DNA from 3 places in the Burkholderia mayonis genome. Region 1 is predicted to be linked to each of the others. Evidence: predicted binding sites of a transcription regulator. Region 1 holds the regulator's gene; each other region holds the start of a gene.
The links. The regulator sigma-54, encoded in region 1, starts transcription at its own class of promoters, with help from an activator protein. The targets are predictions, from matches to a motif close to TGGCANGNAANCTGCTTT.

Region 1 (3,272 bases):
GCTCAACTCGCGCCGTCGAACAACATCCAGGGGACACCGAACCCGTGAACGCGCTCCCCAATCGCCAGCCGGCCGGCACGTCGAGCTCGCTCGTCGTGCGCAACCTGAAGAAGCGCTACGGCACGCGCACCGTCGTCAAGGACGTGTCGCTCGACGTGAAGAGCGGCGAGGTCGTCGGCCTGCTCGGCCCGAACGGCGCCGGCAAGACGACGTCGTTCTACATGATCGTCGGCCTCGTGCCGCTCGACGCGGGCGACATCTCGCTGAACGGCAGCCCGATCAGCCTGATGCCGATCCACAAGCGCGCGTCGCTCGGCCTGTCGTATCTGCCGCAGGAAGCGTCGGTGTTCCGCAAGCTGACCGTCGAGGAGAACATCCGCGCGGTGCTTGAGCTGCAGCACGACGACAACGGCAAGCGGCTGTCGAAGGACGAGATCGGCGCGCGCGCGGAAGCACTGCTCGAAGAGCTGCAGATCGCGCATCTGCGCGAGAATCCGGCGCTGTCGCTGTCGGGCGGCGAGCGCCGCCGCGTCGAGATCGCGCGCGCGCTCGCGAGCAACCCGAGCTTCATCCTGCTCGACGAGCCGTTCGCGGGCGTCGACCCGATCGCGGTGCTCGAGATCCAGAAGATCGTGAAGTTCCTCAAGCAACGCAACATCGGCGTGCTGATCACCGATCACAACGTGCGCGAGACGCTCGGCATCTGCGATCACGCATACATCATCAGCGACGGATCGGTCCTCGCGTCCGGCGCCCCGAAGGACATCATCGAAAACGAAAGCGTACGGCGCGTCTACCTCGGCGAGCACTTCCGCATGTAAGCGGCGCGGGACACGATCCCGCCGCCGCCCTTTCCCCGGCGCGACCCGCGCCCTCGCTCCGCACGCCCGGCTCGCGCCGCTCGTGCGCATTCGCGCGCCAAGCGTCATTCCGGATGCCTCAACGCGCCGCCCTCGTGGCAAACTTCCGGTACGACTCCCTTTTTGCCATGAAAGCCAGCCTCCAACTCCGCCTGTCGCAGCATCTCGCGCTCACCCCCCAGCTTCAGCAGTCGATCCGGCTGCTGCAGTTGTCGACGCTCGAACTGCAGCAGGAAGTCGCGATGGCGGTCGCGCAGAATCCGCTTCTCGAAAACGAAGACGACTGGATCGCGAGCCCGCTGCGCGTTGCGGCCGATGGCTCGGTGATCGCGCAGACGCCCGCATCGTCGGCGCCCGAGCCAATGCAGGGCGCATCGAACGGCACGAGTGCGACGAATGAGCGCACCGAGCGCGACGAGCCTGCGGGCGTCGACGAATACGACAGCTATTCGGCCGACAGCGGCGATGCGAGCCAGTGGAACCTCGACGACTTCGGCCGCTCGCCCTCCGCCTCGGACGACGACGATCTGCCGCCGATGCAGATCCACGAAACGGCGACGTCGCTGCGCGACCATCTCGCCGCGCAACTGCGCGTCACGCAAGCGAGCCCGCGCGATCGCGCGCTCGTGATGTTCCTGATCGAATCGCTCGACGACGACGGCTATCTGACCGCGTCGCTCGAAGAAGTCCTCGCCGATCTGCCGCCGGAGCTCGAGGTCGACCTCGACGAGCTGAACGCGGCGCTCGCGCTGCTGCACAGCTTCGATCCGGCAGGCGTCGGCGCGCGCTCCCCGTCCGAGTGCCTGAAGTTGCAATTGCTGCGGCTGGATCCGTCCCCGACGCGCGCGCTCGCACTCGACATCGTGTCACAGCATCTCGAGCTGCTCGCCGCGCGCGATTTCACGCGCCTGCGCAAGCAACTGAAGGCATCCGACGACGAGCTGCGCGATGCGCACGCGCTCATCCGCTCGCTCGAGCCGTTCCCCGGCGCGGCGTACGGCAAAGCCGAAGCGGATTACGTGGTGCCCGACATCATCGTGAAGAAGACGGGTCAGAACTGGCAGGCGGAACTCAACCCGGAAGTCGTCCCGCGGCTGCGGATCAACCATCTGTACGCGAACATCCTGCGCAATAGCCGGGGCGATCCGAGCGCGGGTTCGCTCAAGCAGCAACTGCAGGAAGCGCGCTGGCTGATCAAGAATATTCAGCAGCGATTCGAGACGATCCTGCGCGTCGCGCAAGCGATTGTCGAACGTCAGAAGAATTTTTTCGCGCACGGCGAAATTGCGATGCGCCCCTTGGTTTTGCGGGAAATAGCTGATACGCTGGGCCTACACGAGTCGACTGTCTCCCGTGTGACAACCGGCAAGTACATGCTGACCCCGTTCGGCACACTTGAATTTAAGTACTTCTTCGGATCGCACGTTTCGACAGACACCGGAGGTGCCGCGTCGTCGACGGCAATCCGCGCCCTCATCAAACAACTGATAGGAGCCGAAGACCCCAAATCCCCTCTTTCGGATAGTCGCATAGCCGAACTGCTAGCGGAACAAGGGTTCGTGGTCGCGCGCCGCACGGTTGCCAAATATCGCGAAGCCCTCAAGATCCCGGCGGTAAATCTGCGCAAGTCTCTGTAGCCCGTCGCCACGCGGTGGGCGTTTTCCGGCCGCCGCATCGTCGACGGCAAAGTCGGCCGACCGATCCGCTCGCTGCGGCGAGCGTCGGCAAACGAAATCGGCAGGCGCTGCCGCCTCTATGCGGAAGGTGGTCATTAGCTTGGAGAAGCACTATGAACCTGAAGATCAGTGGACACCATCTCGAAGTCACACCTGCTATCCGCGAATACGTGATCACCAAGCTCGACAGGGTGCTACGGCATAGCGATCAGGTCATCGATGGCGCTGTGATCCTCACGGTCGACAATCACAAGGAGAAGGACAAGCGGCAAAAGGCGGAAATCACGCTGCATCTGAAGGGCAAGGATATCTTCGTCGAAAGCGCGAACGGCGATATGTACGCCGCGATCGATCTGCTGATCGACAAGCTCGACCGGCAAGTCGTCAAGCACATGGAGCGTCTACAAACGCACGCGCACGAGCCGATCAAGCACCATCAGGTGGCCGAGCAAATCGAACTTCCGCCGCAATGAGCCGTGGCGCGGCAGCGCTGGCCGAACCGCCCGCTTCGACGGGCGGTTTTTTATTGTGCAAACCGCTGTGGCGCGACGCGCGAACACTGCACAATAGAAGCGTTTCTCGACGTTTCGCACAGCGCGCGGCGCCGTCTGCAGTGCTCTATAATGTCTCGGTTATTATCGGGGGCGATGAGCCGGCTCGCCGCGCTTCACAGGTCTCCTTCGCCTAACGCCGTCCTTTTTGACCGACATGGAAAATCAGTCCGCCGCGAGGAGAT
Region 2 (3,272 bases), 1.5 Mb from region 1:
CTGCGCCTTCACCCCTTGCTCCTTGTACGGATGCTTGACGATCCGCATCTCGGTGACGAGGTCGGCCGCGTCGACGAGCGCGTCGGGCGCGTGCCGGCCCGTCACGACGACGTGCAGCATCGGCGCGCGCGCGGCGATCGTCGCGAGCACCTCGTCGAGCGGCAGATATTCGTATTTGAGCACCGTGTTCAGCTCGTCGAGGATCACCATCCGGTAGTCGCCGCTCTCGATCATCCGGCGCGCCTCGTCCCAGCCCTTGCGGGCGGTCGCGACGTCGGCGTCGCGGTTCTGCGTGTTCCACGTGTAGCCGTCGCCCATCGTGACGAAGTCGCATTGCGCGTTCGCGCCGAGGAAATCGCGCTCGGACGTGTGCAGCGCGCCCTTGATGAACTGCACGACGCCGACCCGCATCCCGTGGCCGAGCATCCGCACGGCCATCCCGAACGCGGCCGTGCTCTTGCCCTTGCCGTTGCCGGTGTTGACGATCAGCAAGCCTTTCTCGACGGTCGCGGCCGCCTGTTTCTTCTCGTGGCCCGCGCGGCGGCGCTCGGCCATGCGTTGATGCGATTCGGAATCGGTTTTCATCGACTGGCGTCCTGTGAGTCGTGTGGTTCGTGGATCGGAAGACGGGGCGCGGCGCGCGTCACAGCGGACCGGCGAGCGCCGCCGTCACGCCGTCGAGCGCGAGCTTGCGCACGACGAGCGCGCCGTTCGGCGCGGCGAGGAGCGCGCACGGCTCGCAGACGCCGTCGACGCCGAACCGCCCGCGCGCGGCGGCCGAAGGCGGCGTGCCGGCCGCAAACGGCGTTGCGCGCGCTGCGCGCGCGATCTGCGCGGCGATCTCGTCGCGCGAGAACGCGGCGAGCGGCCAGCCGTGGCGCGCGCAGCATTCGACGAGGCCCGGCTCGTGCGCTTTCGCGTCGAGCGTCGCGACGACGCCGACGTCGGCGAGCGACGCATGCGGCAGATGCGCGAGCGCGGCGCGGATCGCGGCCTCGATCGCATCGGCGGGCCGTCCCGCGCGGCAGCCGATGCCGAGCGCGACGCGCATCATCGGGCGGCCGCGCGAGAGGGGCGGGCGCGCGGGTTCCGGCGGCGTGAGTCGGATGGAATCATGTGGTCTCGGCAGTCGACGTCCGGCTTGCCAGCCGGTGCGCCATGCGTTGCGCGCCCGGTTCCGTCCCTCGCGGGACCGGGCGTTCGGCGAGCGCGGCTCGCCCCCTGCGTCGGCCGGTATCCGGGCTGACCGCTTGCCATCCCGCCGCCTTCCCGTCCGTGGCGAGGACAGTGGCGCAATGGCGGAATGCGCGAACGCGGCGTGCGCGTCGCAGGCGGCGTACCGTTGCGAGGACAGCACAGGCTGCGCGGGCTGGCCGCTTCCTGTTTCCCGTTTGACTGAGCGCGCGATCGCGCGCTCGGGCACCGAACGCGCGCATACGATAGCACAGCGCCGACCGCGCGAGGGCGGCATGCGGAGGGCGCGCCGCGCCCGCGCCGCCTTTTGTCCGCCTTGACGCGCTGCGCCCGCGCGCCTACACTCGCTCGCGTTTTGGTGCTCGCGTGCGGGTTCTGTCGCACGCAGTTAAACGGGAAGCAGGGAGCGTCGCCGCGTCGCGGTCCGCCAACCTGCGCTGCCCCCGCAACGGTAAGCGAATGCATCGCGCGAGCGATGCGGCGCCGGCTTCTCCGCATGCCCGCCGGCATGCGCGGCCAACCACTGGACGCATTGTGTCCGGGAAGGTGAAGCGGCGTTTTCGTCAGCCCGGATACCGGCCGAGACGCAGGGTCTGTTCGCCGATCGAGCGCATGCGCCGCGCGACAGCGAGCGGTCCCGGGGTTCAGCGCCGCGGGGATGCGGCGTGTCGTCCACGGCTTCATCGCGTCGCTTGCCGCCGCTGTGTGGCTCGTCCCCGTCCGATGCCGCGTGCTTCGGCCCGCGTCGCGCGCATGTCGCGAGCGCGCGCCGGCGCGCCGCACGCATGGGCGAACGACGGGCCGGGCGGGCAGCATGCGCATCGCGCGCGATGTCGCGCGTGTTGGCATTCTTCTTGTTTGTCGACCGTTCGCAAAGGGAGCGCCATGCTCAAATCGTTTCTCCGCCTCTTCAACGACAGTCCCGCCGAGCTGCGCGGGAAGATCGTCGGCATCTACGCGCTGCTGATCGCATTCAACGTCGGCGCATGGATCTGGGCGTTCGCCGCGTTCCACGGCCAGCCGGTGCTGCTCGGCACCGCGCTGCTCGCGTACACGTTCGGGCTGCGCCACGCGGTCGACGCCGACCACATCGCCGCGATCGACAACGTCACGCGCAAGCTGATGCACGAGCGCAAGAATCCGCTCGGCGCGGGGCTCTTCTTCTCGCTCGGCCATTCGACGGTCGTGATCCTGATGACGGTCGCGGTCGCGCTGACGGCGGCGACGCTCGCCGCGCGCTTCGAAGGGATGAAGGCGTGGGGCGGCGTGATCGGCACGAGCGTGTCGGCGTTCTTCCTGCTCGTGCTCGCGTTCGCGAACCTGCTGATCCTGATCTCCGTATACCGGACGTTCCGCGCGGTGCGGCGCGGCGAGCCGCTCGTCGAGCAGGATCTCGACATCCTGCTCAACCAGCGCGGTTTCTTCGCGCGGATCTTCCGGCCGCTGTTCGCGATCGTGTCGCGCAGCTGGCATCTGTATCCGATCGGCTTTCTGTTCGGCCTGGGCTTCGACACCGCGACCGAGATCGCGCTGTTCGGCATCTCGGCCACGCAGGCGCACGGCGGCCTGTCGTTCTGGTCCGTGATGGCGCTGCCGATCCTCTTCACCGCGGGGATGACGCTCGTCGACACGACGGACGGCATCATGATGATGGGCGCGTACCGCTGGGCGTTCGTGCGGCCGATCCGCAAGATCTACTACAACATGACGATCACGTTCGTGTCGGTGCTCGTCGCCGTCGTGATCGGCGGAATCGAGGCGCTCGCGCTGATCGGCGACAAGCTCGCGCTCAAGGGCGGCCTGTGGGACTTCGCCGCGATGGCGGCCGAGCATTTCGGCATCCTCGGCTATTTCGTGATCGGCCTGTTCGTCGCGAGCTGGGCCGTGTCGGCGCTCATCTACCGGATCAAGCGCTACGACGACATCGACGTGACGATCTCCGCGTGAGCCGCGCGCATCCGTGACCGCTTCCCCATTGACCCGACACCGACCAACGGAATACCCATGCAAATGCGCAAAATCCCCGTGACGATCGTCACGGGCTTCCTCGGCAGCGGCAAGACGACGCTCTTGCGCCA
Region 3 (3,272 bases), 1.8 Mb from region 1:
GCGAACGCGATCCTGAGCGTGCGCCGGTCGAGCACGAGCACGACCGTCGGCAGCGCTTCCAGCCCCGTGAGGAGTCCCGAGCGCACGAGCCGGTCGTCGTCCGACAGGCGCTCCGGATGGCCGGCCCTGGCCTTGATCAGATTCTTCAGAACCATCTTGCGTGGATGCCGTGTCAAAAACCGCCGTGACGGGCGGAACAAAAAGGGGACGGCGTCACGCCGTCCCCTTTCAAGGTCCGATGCCTTCGCGCGCAATTGCCGCGCGAAGGCCGGTCGGCGCCGCGGCGCTTCGTCCGCCGACGAGACGAAGCGCCATCGCCGCTTACAGCGAGTAGTACATCTCGAACTCGACCGGATGCGTCGTCATGCGGAACTTCGCGAGCTCCTGCTCCTTCAGACCGAGGTACGCATCGATCATCGCGTCCGTGAACACGCCGCCGCGCGTGAGGAACTCGCGGTCCTTGTCGAGTGCTTCGAGCGCCTGGTCGAGGCCCGCGCACACGGTCGGGATCTTTGCATCCTCTTCCGGAGGCAGGTCATACAGGTTCTTGTCCGCGGCCTCGCCCGGATGGATCTTGTTCTGGACGCCGTCGAGACCCGCCATCATCAGCGCCGAGAAGCACAGGTACGGGTTCGCCATCGGATCCGGGAAGCGCGTTTCGATGCGGCGGCCCTTCGGGTTCGACACGTGCGGAATACGGATCGACGCCGAGCGGTTGCGCGCCGAGTACGCGAGCTTCACGGGCGCTTCGAAGTGCGGCACGAGACGCTTGTACGAGTTCGTCGTCGGGTTCGTGATTGCGTTCAGCGCGCGCGCGTGCTTGATGATGCCGCCGATGTAGAACAGCGCGAATTCGGACAGGCCGGCGTAGCCGTTGCCCGCAAACAGGTTCTGGCCGTCCTTCCAGATCGACTGGTGCACGTGCATGCCCGAGCCGTTGTCGCCGACGACGGGCTTCGGCATGAACGTCGCCGTCTTGCCGTACGTGTGCGCGACGTTAAGGACGATGTACTTCAGCTGCTGCGTCCAGTCGGCGCGCTGCACCAGCGTCGAGAACTTCGTGCCGATTTCGTTCTGGCCCTGGCCCGCCACTTCGTGGTGGTGCACTTCGACCGGAATGCCGATCTGCTCGAGCAGCAGGCACATTTCCGAGCGCATGTCCTGGAACGAATCGACCGGCGCGACCGGGAAATAGCCGCCCTTCACACCCGGACGGTGGCCCGTGTTGCCGCCTTCGAATTCCTTCGCCGACGACCACGGCGCTTCTTCCGAGCCGATCTTCACGAAGCAGCCCGACATGTCCGTGTTCCACTGGACCGAGTCGAAAATGAAGAATTCCGGCTCCGGACCGAAGTACGCGGTGTCGCCGAGACCCGAGCTCTTCAGGTACGCTTCCGCGCGCCGTGCGAGCGAGCGCGGATCGCGCTCGTAGCCCTTGCCGTCCGCCGGCTCGACGACGTCGCAGGTCAGAACGAGCGTCGACTCTTCATAGAACGGATCGATGAAGGCGGTGTCCGGATCCGGCACGAGCAGCATGTCCGACGCCTCGATGCCCTTCCAGCCCGCGATCGACGAACCGTCGAACGCGTGACCGCCTTCGAACTTGTCTTCGTCAAACGCCGACACCGGCACCGACACGTGCTGCTCCTTGCCGCGCGTGTCCGTGAAGCGGAAATCGACAAACTTGACGTCCTCGTCCTTCACGAGCTGCATGACGTCGGCGACGGTTTTACTCATAACCTCTTCTCCTGATTGAACAAATCCGGCGGACTGGGACCGCCTCGTTAAGCGAGCTGCTGAGCGCAGCGTTCTTTGCCGCGTACAACCGATTCGAACGGGATCTATGTAGCAGCTTCCATGCCATGCATGCGCCAGATCGGCGCGAAACGCGCGAGGCCGCGCCCCGTCAGGGCCGGGGCGCGCTCTTTCGGGGCTTCGGTGCGCCCGGACATTGCCAAAGACGCACCCATATTGGGCAATGTCAGGCTCCGCACACTCGAAAATCACATTTTTGGTGCAAACGGTGCATTTTGCACCTTTTTGGTGACGGTCGCACATGGCGACACTGCCGGCCGTCGTCGCGCGCCCGGCACGCTAGAATGTTTTTTTGATCCGCAGGAGACCTCCCGCCATGAGTACGCTTGAACAGCTTTACGCGCAGGCCGACACGCGCCGCGCGCAAGGCAACCTGAACTACGCGGGCGCGCTCTCGCCCGCCGAGGCCTTCGAACTGCTGCAGCTCGATCGGAACGCGCGCCTCGTCGACGTGCGCACCCGCGCGGAGCTTGATTGGGTCGGCCGTCCGCTCGTCGGCGATGGCCAATACGCGCACGTCGAATGGACTCGCTATCCGGGCGGCGTGCCGAATGCGGAATTCATCGACCATCTGCGCACGGTCGTGCAGCCCGATCAGCCGGTCCTGTTCCTGTGCCGAAGCGCCGCGCGCTCGAAGCTCGCCGCGGTCGCCGCTACGCAGGCCGGCTTCACGCACGCATTCGATCTGCTCGAAGGATTCGAAGGCGCGAAAGACGCGCAAGGACACCGGAAGACCGTCGATGGCTGGTGCCACCGCGGCCTGCCCTGGATCGGCGCATGACACGTCACACGCACCGCCGCCCGCCATCGTCGTGCCGGGCGATGACACGGCAATGACACGGCGATGACGGGTGACGCCGGCGCGGCCTGCATGCGCCCCGACGCGGTGCGGCACGGCGCGACGCCCGTCGGCGCCGCCGTGCGTCCGGCCGGCATCCCGCCAGCCGGTCTTCTTCTCTTTCTTGCCAGTCGCCGGTCTTGCCAGTCGCCGGCTTGCCGACCGTCGGCTTAGCTCAGCCATGCTGCTGCATGGCCGGCTCGACGATGTCGCCGCCGAGCAGATGCACGCCTTCGCGCAGCTTCACGAACGCGGCCGCGACCGCTTCCGGCTCGCCCTTCACGCCGAGATCGATGTGCCGGCGCGCATAGATTCCGCCTCTCTCCGCGTCGCCGACGCTCGGCAGGCTGAACACCCGCACGCCCGGGAAATCGCGCTCGATCTTCTCCATGAGCGGCGTCAACGTCGATTCAGGCAGCTCGAACACGTACAGCGAACGCTCCGCATGCGGCGTCGCATGGTGCAGGTGCGCGTACCTCGTGTCGAGCACCCATTCGATCATCGGCCACGCCATCACCGGAAAGCCCGGCACGAAATGGTGATCGCCGCACGAGAAGCCCGGAATCCGGTTGTAGCCGTTCGGGATGATCGTCGCGCCGCGCGGGATCACGCCCATGTT

Region 2: WS70_RS08975 (HoxN/HupN/NixA family nickel/cobalt transporter) is a predicted target of sigma-54. The motif match lies at 2,038-2,055, and genes of this name have one in related genera.
Region 3: glnA (type I glutamate--ammonia ligase) is a predicted target of sigma-54. The motif match lies at 1,846-1,863, and genes of this name have one in related genera.

What each region holds. Positions count from the first base shown of each region.
Region 1 is NZ_CP013386.1:3,358,095-3,361,366, forward strand. It holds gene lptA (lipopolysaccharide transport periplasmic protein LptA) at 1-48, shown strand, start outside; gene lptB (LPS export ABC transporter ATP-binding protein) at 45-821, shown strand; gene WS70_RS16140 (RNA polymerase factor sigma-54) at 989-2,497, shown strand; gene hpf (ribosome hibernation-promoting factor, HPF/YfiA family) at 2,650-3,009, shown strand; gene ptsN (PTS IIA-like nitrogen regulatory protein PtsN) at 3,245-3,272, shown strand, end outside.
Region 2 is NZ_CP013386.1:1,811,765-1,815,036, forward strand. It holds gene cobO (cob(I)yrinic acid a,c-diamide adenosyltransferase) at 1-585, opposite strand, end outside; gene WS70_RS08970 (cobalamin biosynthesis protein) at 644-1,054, opposite strand; cobalamin riboswitch at 1,212-1,443, opposite strand; cobalamin riboswitch at 1,534-1,792, shown strand; gene WS70_RS08975 (HoxN/HupN/NixA family nickel/cobalt transporter) at 2,080-3,141, shown strand; gene cobW (cobalamin biosynthesis protein CobW) at 3,199-3,272, shown strand, end outside.
Region 3 is NZ_CP013386.1:1,334,593-1,337,864, reverse strand. It holds gene glnL (nitrogen regulation protein NR(II)) at 1-155, opposite strand, end outside; gene glnA (type I glutamate--ammonia ligase) at 322-1,737, opposite strand; gene WS70_RS06685 (rhodanese-like domain-containing protein) at 2,132-2,596, shown strand; gene WS70_RS06680 (competence/damage-inducible protein A) at 2,829-3,272, opposite strand, start outside.